One region of the Arthrobacter sp. alpha11c genome, then DNA from elsewhere that is predicted to be linked to it. Evidence: riboswitches for the same ligand, from Rfam matches in the RefSeq annotation. Region 1 holds a riboswitch; the other holds the start of a gene.

What was found. A riboswitch is a leader RNA that binds a small molecule or an ion and turns the genes downstream of it on or off. The one in region 1 is predicted to bind S-adenosylmethionine.
Region 2: linked by a shared signal. The riboswitch ahead of metX (homoserine O-acetyltransferase MetX) and the one ahead of ACTAQJ_RS19540 (DUF1737 domain-containing protein) in region 1 are both predicted to bind S-adenosylmethionine.

Annotation. Positions count from the first base shown of each region.
Region 1 covers NZ_CP196747.1:4,199,837-4,205,189, forward strand. Annotated here, with positions in the region: gene ACTAQJ_RS19515 (UDP-N-acetylglucosamine 1-carboxyvinyltransferase) at 1-56, shown strand, start outside; gene ACTAQJ_RS19520 (glutamate--cysteine ligase 2) at 183-1,397, shown strand; gene ACTAQJ_RS19525 (hypothetical protein) at 1,394-1,990, opposite strand; gene ACTAQJ_RS19530 (O-succinylhomoserine sulfhydrylase) at 2,001-3,209, opposite strand; gene ACTAQJ_RS19535 (rhodanese-like domain-containing protein) at 3,210-3,620, opposite strand; gene ACTAQJ_RS19540 (DUF1737 domain-containing protein) at 3,617-3,883, opposite strand; SAM riboswitch class IV at 3,898-4,009, opposite strand; gene ACTAQJ_RS19545 (NtaA/DmoA family FMN-dependent monooxygenase) at 4,176-5,353, shown strand, end outside.
Region 2 covers NZ_CP196747.1:1,965,939-1,971,291, reverse strand. Annotated here, with positions in the region: gene ACTAQJ_RS09105 (VOC family protein) at 1-575, opposite strand, end outside; gene ACTAQJ_RS09100 (bifunctional o-acetylhomoserine/o-acetylserine sulfhydrylase) at 802-2,118, shown strand; SAM riboswitch class IV at 2,258-2,372, shown strand; gene metX (homoserine O-acetyltransferase MetX) at 2,387-3,508, shown strand; gene ACTAQJ_RS09090 (hypothetical protein) at 3,649-3,966, opposite strand; gene ACTAQJ_RS09085 (winged helix DNA-binding domain-containing protein) at 4,011-5,168, opposite strand; gene ACTAQJ_RS09080 (SGNH/GDSL hydrolase family protein) at 5,213-5,353, opposite strand, start outside.

The DNA of each region.
Region 1 (5,353 bases):
ACCTGGCCGAACGTCTGAACACCATTGGCGCCAAGGTGGAGTACTTCCAGGACTAGGCACGCGTTTCTGCTGGATCATCCTGCTCGCCACGGGGCGGGGAGCCTGGTTTTAGGGGCCGCCACGTCGGCAATGGAGAGATGATCCAGCAGAATTTCTCCGGCCGCATGAAGCAGAATGGTGCCATGCGGACTTTCGGGGTGGAGGAAGAGCTACTCATCGTCGATCCTGTGACGGGCGAGCCCTTGGCCCTCGCGGACGCTCTGCTCGCGGATGCTCTGCTTGCAGGACCGGAAGCGGCGCCTGAAACCGGGATGGGGCTCAGCCACGAACTGAAGCTGGAACAGATCGAAACCCAGACCCGTCCCTGCCATAGCTACGGCGAGCTCCTACAGCAGATCCGGCGTGGACGTGCGATGGCCAATGACGCCGCCAGGAAACACAACGCCCGGGTAGCCGCGATTGCCACCTCGCCCCTGGCCAAGAACACCCACACCACCCCGGATCCCCGCTTCGCCGTGATGCTTGAGCGCTTCGGGTTGACGGCCCACGAGCAACTGACCTGCGGTTTCCATGTACACACCGCCGTGGAGTCACCCGAAGAGGGCGTCGTGGTCCTCGATCACATCCGCGACAAACTTGCTGTTTTGACGGCCATCAGCGCCAATTCCCCATACTGGCGTGGGTTGCCCACGGGTTTCGAAAGCTACCGGATCCAGGCGTGGAACCGGTGGCCGACGTCCGGGCCTTCTGCCGTGTTTGGCTCGCTGACTGCCTATCGGCGCATGGTTCAGCGCCTCCTGGAAACGGGAGTGCTCCTTGACGAGGGCATGATCTACTTCGACGCCCGCATCTCCCGTAACCATCCCACCGTGGAAGTCAGGGTGGCTGACGTGTGCCTCCGCTCGGAAGACGCGGCATTGATTGCGGTGCTTGTGAGGGCATTGGTTGAGACCGCTTCCCTGGAAATGCTCGACGGCGTCGAACCCGCCTCGGTGCCGACGGCCCTGCTCCGGATGGCGAGTTGGCAAGCGAGCAATTCGGGACTTCGCGGAGACCTCCTGGACTTTGGCGACTTCCGTCCCCAACCGGCAGCGGACGTGGTCTGGGCTTTGGTGGATTACCTGAGTCCTGTCCTGGACGACCAAGGTGAACTGGAGCTCGTGAAGGCCGGAATCGCGGACATTCTTGAGCGCGGGAACGGAGCCCGGGAGCAACGCGAGGCAGCGGAGCGTTTCAACAATCGGCAAGGTGAAGCACAAAATCCGCCGGGGAGTCCGCCCAGCAATGAGGCCTTGGGGGCGGTGGTTGGGCATGCGGTGAAGGCGACGATTCGTGGCGCTACCGCAGACTCGCACAAGGATCCGGCGCCCATCCTGACCAGGGTCCGCAGGCCCTAGGCTTCTGCAGAGTCAGTCTCTTCCCACGTCATCAGGTACGCCCCCGCTAAGCCTTCAACGAGGTAGAACACGAGCGGCGGGATGTCCTTCTTGGCCACAAGGATGGCGCCGTAGATGGGCGCGCTGGCTGCGGCCGTGACCCCGATCCATCGTTTGGCGGGCGATGCCAGGAGACTTCCGCCCAGCGCCGCCAAGGCAAGAACGTGGAGCCCGGAGTAGGCAAGGAATGGCGCATTGGAACCCCGGCCATAGGCAAAGCGTTCCAGGTCCGAGGCCCGGCGGGACAAACTGGAAACAAAGAGCGGGGCTCCTGCGAGCAAAGCGGCCGCGGCGACAGTAGCCCATCGCTTCGCCCGACCGCCCGGAACACTGCGGGCAAAGGCGGCGAATCCCACCGGCACCGCGACGGTTCCAGCAGCAGCGAGGTGCTGCCCAATCACCCAGCCACGCTGGCCGGCCTTGAGCATACGAAGACGTTCGGCGGCGTCGGGAGTGATATAGACACGCGACACCGGCGAGATCCCTGCAAACCACACCGCCGTGCCGGCAACGATGACCGTTCCGGCACGGCGATAGGGATGATTCCCGCTCATGGCAGCAAGGCTAGACCTGTTTGAGGGCCTTCTCCAGATCCAGGATGAGATCGTCTACATCTTCCAAGCCCACGGACAAACGGACCACGCCGTCGCTCAGCCCGATCGCCGCGCGACCTTCGGGCCCCATGGCCCGGTGGGTGGTGGTGGCCGGATGGGTGATGAGGGACTTGGAGTCGCCCAGGTTGTTGGAGATATCGATGACGCGCAGGCCGTCCAGCAACGCGAACGCGGCGTCCTTGGCCGAACGCCCCGAAGAGGGCAGCAACTCGAACGTCAGCACGGTGCCGCCGGCCTTCATTTGCTTGGCTGCGAGCTCGTACTGTGGGTGCGATTTCAGCAAGGGGTACTTGACCCAGCTGATGGCCGGTTGCTGCTCAAGCCATTCCGCGATCTTCAAAGCGGAGGCTGAACTGTGGTTCACGCGCAAGCCAATGGTCTCCAGGCCTTTGGTCAACACCCAGGCATTGAACGCGGAGAGCGACGGTCCGGTGTGCCGCATCAGCTGCTTGACCGGGCCATCGATGAATTCCTTGGTGCCCATGATCGCCCCGCCAAGGACACGTCCCTGGCCATCGATGTGTTTGGTGCCGGAGTACACGATCACGTCCGCGCCCAAGTCACCGCAACGCTGCAGCAGGGGAGTGGCAAAGACGTTGTCGACGACGACGGTCGCTCCCGCAGCATGCGCCAGCTCGCTGACGGCGGCGATGTCCACGATTTCCTGCATGGGGTTGGAGGGCGACTCGAAAAACACGGCGGTGGTCGGTTCGGAGAGGGCAGCACGCCACTGGTCGAGGTCGGGACCGTCGACAAACACGGTCTCTACGCCCCAGCGCGGCAGGATCTCGTTGAGGATCACGAAGCACGAGCCGAACAGGGACCGGGCGGCAACCACGCGATCACCGGCAGCCAGGAGGGCACCCAAGGCGGTGAACACCGCGGACATGCCGGACGCCGTCGCAAAGCACGCTTCGGTTCCTTCGAGCAACCGCAACCGCTCCTGGAACGTGGCTACGGACGGGTTGCCATAGCGGGAGTAAACGAAGCGTTCGTCCTCGCCGGTGAAGGCGCGTTCGGCGGCGGCAGCGGATTCGTAGACGAAGCCGGAGTTCAGGAAGACGGGTTCGGACGTCTCCTGGAAGTTGGTACGGTCAAGGCCACCGCGAACTGCCTGGGTGTCAGGGCTCCAGCTGGCGGCATCGGGATTGAAAGTCACTTAGTCGTTCCCCAGGTTGGTTGGCAGGCCGCGGTTCTTCCAGCCGTTGATGGTGCGTTCGCCGTAGCGGTCCGGGTCACCTTCGAAGCCCTCGAGCACGTTGTAGGCGGTGAACCCGGCCTGCGTCGCGGCGATGGCGGCCGAGATGGAGCGCTGGCCTGAGCGGCAGATGAAAACGAGTTCCACGCCGTCACCTTCGGGTGCCTGCTGCTGCAGGTCCTCAAGGAAGCGGGAATTGGGAATGCCACCGGCGAGGTTCCACTGAATGAACAGGGGATCGTTCTCGGTGGCCTTGGTGTCCGGAATGCCGATGTGGGCCCACTCGGCCTCGGTGCGGACATCTACCAGGATGGCGCCTTCTTCCAGCTTGGCCCACGCGTCCTGCGGGGTCAGGTCACCTGCGTAACTCATGCGTGTCCCTCGAATGCTTCTTCGTCGTCGTCGTTCTCCAACTGGTCAACAGCATTCGCGACGGCGGCGTCTGCGTTGGCGATGGCAGCAGGCAGGACGACTGCCTGGGCCACGATGACATCCGTGCCATTGAACGTGGCTGCCGGGCTGCCGTGGAGCACGTAGCCGTCGGCGAGGGCGGTGGTGATCCGCTCGCAGAATTCACGGGTATCCGGACCTGTAATCAGGCGGTAGGAGAGTTTTTCTTCAGTGGGTTCAGGCATTGGCTGGTGCTCCTCAGTCACGCTTGCAGTTCGAAGTGTCGATACGCCGAGTAGTCACCTGAGGCACCCCGCCGGAGAGAGGGTTGCCGACCAGCAAGTCAGGGCTTGGCGCTGGTGCTCATTACTCAAGAAAAACGTAACATCCCGCGGCGGCGGCCCGCACTTGCAAGCGGTTACGCGCTCGTCATGTTGCGTAACCGGCCGGCGCTGGGGTAGCAGCCCAAATGTGACGTCCCGGGAGCATAATTGACGCAGTACGACCCCCTGTAACTTCGCAAGAAATCAGGTCGCGGTGAACGGACAAGGCAGCTCTACACTCAAGCCCATGCTGCATTTTGGATGGTTCGTGGGGCACGGTTTTGGTGTCCAGGGGTGGGGAACTCCCGGCTACAGCCTGGGTTTCGACTGGAAGAAACCTGCCCTGTATCAAGACGCCGTCCGCGCGTTTGAGCAATCCGGCCTTGACCTTTTCATCATCGAGGACTCCCTTACTGTTCCTGATACTTATGGCGGCACTGCCGAGGTTTCGCTGGCACACGCCTCCTTTGCGCCCAAGCATGACCCTTTGGCCCTGGTCCCGTACCTTCTGTCCGCCACCAAGCACCTTGGGATTGTGCCGACGGTCAGCGCATCGTTCTATCCGCCCTTCACAGCCGCACGACTCCTGGCCACGCTGCAGCATTTCTCCGAGGGCCAGCTCGGCTGGAACGTTGTCACCTCCGGCAGTGACCTGGCGGCACAGAATTACGGGTTGGACCAGCAGATTGAACACGACCTTCGGTATGAGAAGGCGGAGGAATTCGTCGACGTCGTCCGGCAGCTTTGGCGCAGCTGGGAACCCGGCGCTGTGCTTGAGGACGTTGAGGCCGGCGTGTTCGCCGACCACACCAAAGTGCACCCCATTAACCACCAGGGTGACTTCTTCAAGGTCCGCGGTCCGCTGAACACTGCACCCCTGCCGGAGGAGCCCGTACTGGTGCAGGCCGGTGCTTCTCCTCGGGGCAAAGCGTTCGCGGGCGGGCATGCAGATGTGGCGATCGCCTTGGCGCGTGGCGTTGACGGCATGAAGGCCTACCGGGATTCCATCCGTGCCGAGGCTGCCAAGGCGGGCAGGAACCCCGACGACCTCAAGGTCCTTTTCGTGCTGAAGCCCACCGTAGTTGGTTCATCAGCCGAGGCCGAGGAGCTGCGTGCACAGCGCCGGGAGCTTACCCAGCGTGATATCGACAGCCAACTCAACTCGATCTCCTACCTGTCCGTGATCGACTTCAAGCAGTTCGACCTCGATGCGCCGTTGCCTGAATTGAGCACCAACAGCAACCAAGGCACGTTGGAGCACTTCGCCAAGGCAGCCCCTCCGGGGTCTACCCTGCGCCAGATCCTTCAGGCACGCAGCGGTGGTGCCGGTGATTCAATCATCGGCACGGTTGACGAAATCGCGGACTACCTTGAGGAGACCGGGGAGGCCGT
Region 2 (5,353 bases), 2.2 Mb from region 1:
GGGGCCATCCACTGGACAGCGACGTCCTCGAGTGGCTTCTCCACGGGTTCGCCCAGCCATTCGGTAACGCGTTCCGCCGAGCCTGCAATGGTGAGGCTGGACATCTTGACGTCACTCTCATAGACCTTGGACGGGTGCAGTGAGGGATCGCCCTCCCACTTGAGCAGGTACGGCACCTGAGGATCGGCGATCAAGCCGAGAATGCCGATCTGCTGCCATACAAGTTCGCGGCCGTCCGGGAACTTGCGGTTGCCCGGAACTGCGGAACGGCCGAGGCGTTCTTCGAAGGGGGCGAGGTCGTCAACGGCGACGCACCAGCCCATCCAACCGCCGCCAGCCGCCGAGCGTGCGCGGACTGCCTGGCCAAAGGGTGCCTTGTCAGAAGCAGGGTGGTCCAGGACCTCTACGACTTCCAGGTATTTGTTATCCGCCAAGGGAATGATCATGTTCCGGGTACCGAAGCGCGGGTGCACTCCGCCCCGGACTGCGTCCACTCCCAGAGCTGCGGAAATTCGTTCGGTAGTGGCCAAAAGGCCATCTCGTTCACAAGCGTAAGAGACGTGATCCATGCGCATGGCTTCATCTTGGCACTTTGTGATCGGGGTCTCAGCTAAGGGAAGCCTAACTAACATGGGACCTTATTGCGCGCCGCCGGAACGCGTCACGCCGGGTCGCGCAAAGACTGAAAAATACTGCCTTCGTCACAAAGCTGTCCAAGTACCCGGGCGCTTCCTAGACTGGCCCCAGCCCACGCCTACGGCGATCAACGGCAAACCCGCGCGCCACTAAGAGGAGAATTCAATGTCCCAAGGATGGTCTTTCGAAACACGCCAGATCCACGCAGGGCAGGAGCCTGACTCTGCCACGGGAGCGCGGTCGCTTCCGATCTACCAGACCACGTCCTTTGTTTTCCCCAGCGCAGAGAGCGCAGCCAACCGCTTTGCCTTGGCCGAGCTCGCCCCGATCTACACCCGTATCGGCAACCCAACACAAGATGCCGTGGAGCAGCGGATCGCCAGCCTCGAAGGCGGACTGGGCGCATTGCTCCTTAGCTCAGGACAAGCCGCGGAAACCTTCGCCATCCTGAACATTGCCGAGGCCGGAGACCATATCGTCGCCAGCCCCAGCCTTTACGGCGGCACCTACAACCTGCTGGCGCACACCTTGAAGAAGTTCGGCATCTCCGTGACGTTCGTGGAGGACCCGGACAAGCTGGACCAGTGGCGGGAGGCCGTACAGCCCAACACCAAGCTGTTCTTCGGTGAGGTGGTGTCCAATCCGCGCCAGGACGTGCTGGACATCGAGGGTATTTCACGCGTGGCGCATGAAGCTGGCGTGCCGCTGATCGTGGATAACACGCTGTCCACCCCGTACCTCATCCGTCCCATCGAATGGGGTGCGGACATCGTGGTGCACTCGGCTACCAAGTATCTGGGCGGCCACGGTGCGGCGATCGCGGGTGTGATCGTGGACTCCGGAAACTTTGATTTCGGCAAGGACCCTGAGCGCTTCCCCGGATTCAATACTCCGGACCCCAGCTACAACGGACTCGTTTACGCGCGGGACCTTGGCAAGGACGGCGCGCTCGGAGCCAACCTCTCCTACATTCTCAAGGCCCGCGTGCAGTTGCTGCGCGATCTGGGTTCGGCGGTTTCCCCGTTCAACGCGTTCCTCATCGCTCAAGGGCTGGAAACCCTGAGCTTGCGCGTCGAGCGCCACGTCTCCAACGCCACCAAGGTGGCGGAATGGTTGGAAGCCCACGACGACGTCGAATCGGTCGCCTTCGCGGGTCTGCCGTCCAGCCCTTGGTACGAGCGCGGCCGTAAGTACGGGCCGAGGGGTACCGGGGCAGTGGTGGCATTCAACATCAAGGGTGGCGTCGAGGCCGGCAAGCGATTCGTTGATGGCCTGGAGCTGCACTCCCATGTTGCCAACATCGGTGACGTCCGCTCGCTGGTTATCCACCCGGCGTCGACTACCCACAGCCAGCTCACGGTTGAACAGCAGCTGGTTGCGGGCGTGAATCCCGGCCTTGTCCGTCTGTCCGTGGGAATCGAGCACGTGGACGACATTATTGCTGACCTGGAGGCTGGTTTCCGGGCTGCCAAAGGCGCTTAGCGGAGCGGCCGCCCGCCGACGAAAATTCGCCGGGCGGCCCTTCAGCATGTGTGTTCCTGAACGAAGCGCCCCTAAACCGTCACACAGCTGTCACATTCTTCGCCAAAACAAGGGTATTTTTCCTAGACTCTACGTATTAGGTCATGAGTGCCAGCGACAGCCCCGGCTTGCTGGCCGGCAACCCTCCTCCGCGGTGGGGTGCCCCGGGTGAGGACCTGGCCTGTCGCACGCAAGGCGGCAGGCAAGCGCGAGGTTAGGTGTCAAAGGAATGACCATTACTGCTACAGCACCCCCAAAACCGGGCAAAGAAGACGGGACGGTCAAGTACGCCGGCGTAGGTTCGCTGGAACTTGAAGCCGGCGGTTTTCTCCCTGACGTTGTGCTGGCTTACGAAACCTGGGGGCAGTTGAACGCGGATGCGTCCAACGCAGTCCTCGTTCAGCACGCTCTGACGGGCAGCACGCATGTGGCCCGCGGTGCTACTGATGAGGAAGGCTGGTGGGAGCAACTCGTTGGCCCAGGCGCGACGATCGACACCAACCGGTTCTTCGTTATCTCCATCAACATTGTGGGCGGCTGTTACGGCAGCACGGGCCCATCGTCCCAGGCGCCGGACGGGCGGCCCTGGGGATCCCGCTTCCCCCTGATCACTTTGCGCGACAGCACGGTGGCTGAAGCCCGCCTCGCCGACGCGTTGGGGATCAAGTCATGGCACGCCGTCCTTGGCGGTTCGATGGGTGGGGCGCGGGCACTTGAGTGGGCGGTGACCTTCCCTGAGCGTGTCCAGCGGTGCGCGGTTATTTCTGTCGGCGCCTACAGCACAGCCGAGCAAATCGCTTTCGCCCAGTCGCAGACACTCGCCATCCGCCAGGACCCGAACTTCAACAACGGCGATTACTACGGTGGACCAACTCCTGAGGCGGGCCTTGCCCTGGCCCGACGGATAGCCCACATCACGTACCGATCAGCGCTGGAGCTTGATTTCCGCTTCGGCCGGGAAGCCCAGCACCAAGAGACGCCCCTGGCTGCTCCGGTCCTGGGGGAGCGTGGCCGCTACCAGGTGGAAAGCTACCTCGACCACCAAGGCACCAAGCTGGTGCGCCGGTTCGATGCCAACAGCTACATCGCCATCACTGAGGCACTCATGTCCCACGACATCAGCCGTGGCCGAGGCACCTTGCAGGAAGCCTTGGCCAGCGCCACTGCTGAATTCTTTGTAGCAGCCGTCGACTCCGACCGCCTCTATTTCCCGGCCCAGTCATTGGAACTGGCACAAAATCTGCCTGGCGACGTTCCCGTCCACGTGATCGAGGCCCCCATCGGGCACGATGGCTTCCTCACCGAAATCGGGCAACTGTCAGCCCAACTGCATCAGGCCTTCTTCGCCTAACGGCCCGGCTTTCTTCGACTAGGCCGGCTCAGCCGTTCATGATCTCGCCGCGCTGCTTCATGTAGTCCTCCATGGCGATCTCGCCGTTGCTGAACTTGAGGTCCAGTTCGGCCAGTTTTCGCGCGCGGAAGCCTTGCTGCTCAGAGCCGCTGTTGCTGGGGAAAGTAGGTGAAGAAGCGTTCGACGGCGGCCCTGCCGGCGGTTGCGCATCGGCAGGGCGGACGGTGGCGGGCTCCCCGGGATAGCCCGGGTAGCTCTGCTGCGGGTAACCCGGTCCCGGAAGATTCTGCGGGGGAGCCGGGGCCCGGATAGTTCTGGCCAGGGTAGTTCTGACCCGGGAAGCTACGGTCCTGGAAATTACGGTCCTGGAGCCGCCGCGCCCGGGACCTGTTGTATAGGCGGATTCCCATGGGAATCAGCCACGAGCAGACGATGATCCAGAAGATCAGATTGTTCACGGTGCAGGCCTCCTAGGTCTTAAACCCAGCTTAGCCCCGCCGTTTCACACCAGCTTTGCCTTCATGCCCAGGAACCTCCCATAGCGTTCCACCTCTGCCTCCAAAGCCTGTTGTTCGGCTGTTGTGACGGGCCGGTTCATTCTGACGTCGAGTTCGCAGAGCCCACCGGAGAAGCCATGGCGCCACCACCCGGCCAACCTGCCATCCAGCAACACCACGTGAATGGGAGCATCGCCCTCCGGGAAATAGGGTGCCCTTCCACCGAGGTAGTGCCTCGACTGGGAATAGCCCATCACGTACTCGTCGTAGCACTGGATGAGATCGACGCGGGGGAGCAGCGGCCCATCATCAGCTGGCGGCGGAGTCGCAGCAAGTGCTTCGAGGTCCTCTGCTGGCAAGTAGAAGTCCAGGCCCTCAATCGCCACAGGCTCCAAGGCGCCGGGAGCGGCCTCTTCAGCTATCTGTAAGCCAAGCCGTACATCTTTCATGGTCAGTCCGGACCACGCGGCACAGTCCTTGATAGTGGCAGGTCCGCGGCTGGTGAAGTACCGCAAGGCCAGTTGGCCCAAAGCCCACTCGCGGTCGTCCCCGATTAAGGACGTGGCGCCCGTAGCGGGCACTCGATCCTCGAACAAGGCGTATGTCTGTTTGAGTGCACCTCCTGCCGAACGGACCGGGGCGCCGCTCACCAGAATTTTGCTGATCTCCGCGTGCATGAGGTGGTAAACGAAGCCAAGGCCTTTGCCGGGGAGCCCTGCCTGTTCCAGGACCCCGGCTAATTCTTCGCGTGTTTTGTGGGCTCCACCGGCCACAGCTTCGGCAAGGATGTGCCCGCTGCGGGCGGCGGCGTGCTCATCAACTCCAGTCTGCCTGTACATGCCTTTGTTGCCTTGATGAAGGCGATCCGCAGACAACCCCATCAACCAGCCGAGGTCCTCACGATGCACAAAATGCCACGTCGGCCGCAGGATATGCGTCCGGAGGATCCTGCCGTCAGCCACCGCCTGCTCCACCTCATCGGCAGTGGTACCGGGTGTTCGCTGGGCAAGGGTCCACCTCGCATAGGGAAATTCCTGCGACTGCACCGCGAGGAGGTTGCGCAGCACGTCATCAACGCCTTCGCCGTACGGAGCCCGCAACTGCTGACGCCGAAGCCTGGATTGCACAACCTCGTCCGGCGCGAGTGAAATGTCAGCGTGCATCGCGGAGTTCTTTCCGGGCGTCAGTCCTGCAAGCGATCCTCACGTTAGCCGCGCGGCAGCATGGTGCCGTTGGGACCGAAGACCGGTCCCGCCGTCGGGCGTTTGGCGGTAATGCCGTCGCCGGAGGATCGATGCCGCAGCCTGCGGATAACCCAGGGAACAAAGTACTCACGGGCCCATACCAG